DNA from 2 places in the Micromonospora sp. NPDC049114 genome. Region 1 is predicted to be linked to the other one. Evidence: riboswitches for the same ligand, from Rfam matches in the RefSeq annotation. Region 1 holds a riboswitch; the other holds the start of a gene.
What was found. A riboswitch is a leader RNA that binds a small molecule or an ion and turns the genes downstream of it on or off. The one in region 1 is predicted to bind thiamine pyrophosphate.
Positions count from the first base shown of each region.

Region 2: linked by a shared signal. The riboswitch ahead of thiE (thiamine phosphate synthase) and the one ahead of AB0B39_RS30915 (ECF transporter S component) in region 1 are both predicted to bind thiamine pyrophosphate.

Region 1 covers NZ_JBEZEA010000018.1:96,019-98,212, forward strand. Annotated here, with positions in the region: gene AB0B39_RS30910 (ABC transporter ATP-binding protein) at 1-379, opposite strand, end outside; gene AB0B39_RS30915 (ECF transporter S component) at 518-1,105, opposite strand; TPP riboswitch at 1,183-1,287, opposite strand; gene AB0B39_RS30920 (alpha/beta fold hydrolase) at 1,395-2,194, shown strand, end outside.
Region 2 covers NZ_JBEZEA010000004.1:49,211-51,404, forward strand. Annotated here, with positions in the region: gene AB0B39_RS15150 (ThuA domain-containing protein) at 1-483, opposite strand, end outside; TPP riboswitch at 933-1,042, shown strand; gene thiE (thiamine phosphate synthase) at 1,037-1,660, shown strand; gene thiO (glycine oxidase ThiO) at 1,657-2,194, shown strand, end outside.

The DNA of each region.
Region 1 (2,194 bases):
AACCGACCCGCCGCAGCGCCTCGTCGACCCGGGGCCAGATCTCGTCCGTCGGTACGCCCCGGTTCTCCAGCCCGAACGCGACGTCGTCGCCGCTGCGCGCCATCACCAACTGGGTCTGCGGGTCCTGAAAGACGATGCCGACCCGTTCCCGCGCCTTGCGGGGGTCGAGCCCGTCGATCTCGACGGTGCCCTCCTGCTCACCGGAATCGTCCGGCAGCAGCCCGGCCAGCGCGCTGAGCAGTGTGCTCTTGCCGGCCCCCGAGGGCCCGAGCAGCAGCACCCGCTCCCCGGCCTCGACCCGCAGATCCACTCCGCGCACAGCCCAGGCCCGCCGCCCGGCATGCCGCCAGCCGAACCCCCGCAGCAGCACCCCGCCCACCCGACACCCCCTTCCAACCACTCCCGGCCGTCTTCCCCGGCTCTTCCCGGCCGTCTTCCCGCCGGTGATCAAGAGGTTTGCGGCAGAATTCCGGCTTCCGTTGACGCGAACCTCTTGATCACGAGGACGGTTGCGCCCTCAGATGAGGGCGCGGTCCCGGCCTACCGGGAAGCGGTCCAGCGCGCCGGTGTTGGCCAGGGCGCGGGTCAGCAACCAGCCGCCCACGCCGGCGATGATCGTGGCGCTGACGATGGTGAGCAGGGCGTACGGGATGCGGTAGTCGCCCAGCGCGTAGTCGACGTTCCAGACGAAGAAGTCGAACAGCGCCGCGCTGAGACCGGTCAACGCGCCGGCCAGTACGGCGGTCGGCAGCCGGAACGACCGGTACCGGAAAGCGGCGAACGCCAGCTCGGCCCCGATGCCCTGCACGATGCCCTGGGGGATCACCGTGCCGGCCCACTGGCTGCCCAGCAGCGCGGAGACGACCGCGGCCACCGTCTCGCAGTAGAGCGCGGCGCCGGGCTTGCGGATGACCAGGCCGCCGACCACGGCCGGCAGCAGCCAGACACCGTAGATCAGCGTCTGTGCCGGCGGGAAGAAGGCGAACGCGCCCTCGGTGGCGCTCCAGACCAGGCCCCAGGCCCAGAAGATGACGCCGAAGGCGACCGCGATCACCGAGGCGACCACGATGTCGATGGTGCGCCAACGGCTTGTGGTGTTGTCCATGCTGTGCTCCCAGTTCAGTGGAACGAACCAGGAGAAGACGCACGCCGCGCGTCCGGTGGCACCGGACCCACGGCGCGGCTGGAGGTCGACCGAACTCCCTGCGCTGGCATTACCCAGATCAGGTTCGAGGGTCTGCGGGCGTGCCCGCACTCTCAGCGCTGTGCGCTCCCCTGTCGGATGTGAAGTTGTCTCGCTGACGCTAGCACCGACCAGGGGTAACAGCCCAGCAGGGCATCCGACCGCCCGCGCAGCCGGGCCGGCGTCCCGCCGCCTGGGTAGGCTGACGATCATGCAGGTCGACGCGCGAGGTCTCACGTTCGAGGTACGCACCGGCGGCCCCTCCGACGGCGTCCCCGTCCTCCTGCTGCACGGCTTCCCGCAGCACAGCGGGGAGTGGGACGAGGTCGTGCCGGCACTGCACGCCGCCGGGCTGCGCACGTACGCGCTGGACCAGCGGGGCTACTCGCCGGGTGCCCGGCCGGAGGCGGTGTCCGCGTACCGGGTTCCCGAACTGGTCGCCGACGTGGTGGCGGTGCTCGACGCGCTCGGTGTGGACGCCGTCCACCTGGTCGGCCACGACTGGGGCGCGATCGTGGCCTGGGCGGTGGCCGCCGCGCACCCCGAGCGGGTCCGTACGTTGACCGCGGTGTCCGTGCCGCACCCGGCGGCCATGGCGCACGCCCTGAGCACCGACCGGGAACAGAAGGCCCGCTCGTCGTACATCGCGCTGTTCCGCAAGCCGGGCAAGGCCGAGAAGGTGCTGCTCGCGTGGCACGCGACGGCGCTGCGCAAGATGCTCGGCGGGGTGGGCGACGCCTCCCGGGTGGACCGCTACGCCGACCCGATGCGGGCGCCGGGCGCGCTCACCGCCGCCCTGAACTGGTACCGGGCCATGTCCCGCGCCGACCTGGCCGCTGTCGGTCCGGTCGCCGTACCCACCACGTACGTCTGGAGCGACCGGGACATCGCCATCGGACGACCCGCCGCCGAGGCGTGCGCCGCCAACGTCACCGGCGACTACCGCTTCGTACCGCTGCCCGGGGTGAGCCACTGGATTCCGGACGCCGCACCCGCCGCGTTGGCCGAGGC
Region 2 (2,194 bases), on a different contig from region 1:
CCGCGGGTTGGTCTGGAAGTTGTACCACTCGTCGAACCGGGACCAGCGGTCCGGCAGGTCGGCGGTGGACGGGTGGGCGTGGTCCTCCACCTTGACGGTGGCCTGCTGGTTCTGCGGGTGGTTGGCGAAGTACGCGCCGACCAGGTCGCCGTACCAGGCCCAGCTGTACTCGGTGTCGGAGGCGGCGTGGACACCGGCGTAACCGCCGCCGGCCCGCACGTAGCGCTCGAAGGCCGCCTGCTGGTCGGCGTCGAGGACGTCACCAGTGGTGGAGAGCCAGATCACGGCCTTGTACTTGGCGAGGTTGGCGTCGTTGAACGCGGCGCCGTCCTCGGTCGTGTCCACAGTGAACCCGTTGGCCGCGCCGAGCTGCTGGATGGCGGCGATGCCGGTGGGGATGGAGTCGTGCCGGAAGGCGGCGGTCTTGGAGAAGACCAGGACGGAATAGGGGTCGGCCGCTGCGGCCTTCGGTGCCTTCGGCACCGCCTGGGAGAGCGGAGCCGCGACCGGCACGTCTCGCGCGGGGATCTGCGCTGCGGCCGGAGCCGCCTGCGCCGGCGACCCGAGCAGGGTCGTCGAGGCTAGCGCGAGGGACAGCAGGGTAGCGGTGAGTGGTAAACGGGCACGACGAGAACGGGACACGCCGCCTCCAATGTCGCGGTGGACAGGAATCGCGGGGGCCGGCTGCCGAAGACCGTCCCGGATGGAGCCGGTGGGGACGCCGTGCCAGGGCGTCCACGCCGGCATTTTGTCGAATCGCTGAACAAATTAATTCTGGTGTATCGATGTCGGGCAAGATGCCGGCTGGTAACGGTTCTGCAACGGCGGGCGACATTCCGAACAGGACCGGAGAAAGTACCCCATCGATGGAGTGGCGTCCGGCCGGCGGCCAGTCCCTTGGCAGACCGGCGGAACTGTCGTACGGTGACACGCAAGTAACCCACGGGAGCCCGGTGTACCGGGCTGAGAGGGGGGCTGACAGCCCCCGACCGTTGAACCTGATCCGGGTAATGCCGGCGCAGGGAGGAGCGTTGCCGTGCCGTCCCTTGGACGACTGCATCTCGTCACCGACACCCGACCCGGGCGCGACCCACTCACCGTGGTCCGGGCCGCCCTCGCGGCGGCCCGCGCCGACCTCGTCGTACAGGTCCGGGTGGAGGACTCCGCCACCGACCGCGAGGCGTACGACCTGGCGGGCCGGGTGCTGGCGCTCTGCGCGCCGTACGGGGCGACCTGCCTGGTCAACGACCGGCTGCACGTGGCGCTCGCGGTGGGCGCCGCCGGTGGGCACGTCGGGGCCGACGACCTGCCGGTCGCCGCCGCCCGGCACGTGCTCGGCCCGACCGGCGTGCTCGGGGCCACCGCCCGCGCGCCCCGGACCGCGATCGAGGCGGTCGTCGCCGGCGCCACCTACCTGGGCGTCGGCCCGTGCCACACCACCAGCACGAAGACCGGTCTGCCGGATCCCATCGGGCCCTCGGGCGTCCGCGACGTCGCCGACGCCGTCGACGTGCCGGTCATTGCGATCGGCGGGGTGACCGCCGACCGGGTGCCCGCGTTGCGGGCCGCCGGGGCGTACGGGGTGGCGGTGGTCGGTGCGCTCTCCGCCGCCGCCGACCCCGCGCGGGCGACCGTCGACCTGCTGCGGGCGCTGGCGTGACGCGCACCGATCTGGCGGTGGTCGGTGCGGGCCCGATCGGACTGGCCATCGCGTGGCGCTGCGCCGTCCGGGGATTGCGCGTCGAGGTGCACGACCCCGCCTCCGGGTCGGGGGCGTCGGCAGTCGCCGCCGGCATGCTCTCCCCGGTCGCCGAGGCGTACTTCGGTGAGCGGCAGCTGACCGAGCTGCTGGTGGCGTCCGCCGCCCGCTGGCCCGGGTTCGCCGCGGAGCTGACCGAGGCGAGCGGCACCGAGATCGGCTACCGGACCGAGGGCACCCTGATGGTCGGGCTGACCGGCGACGACCTGGCCGAGGCACGCCGGCTCTGGGCGTACCAACAGGGGTTGGGTCTGCCGGTGACGCCGCTGCGCCCGAGCGAGCTGCGCGACAGCGAACCGGCGCTGGCCCCGCGGGTGCGCGGCGGCGCGCTCGCGCCCACCGACCACCAGGTCGATCCCCGGCTGCTGGTGCCGGCGCTGCGCACGGCCGCGCGGCGGGCCGGCGCGGTGCTGGTGCCGCAGCCGGTCCGGCGGC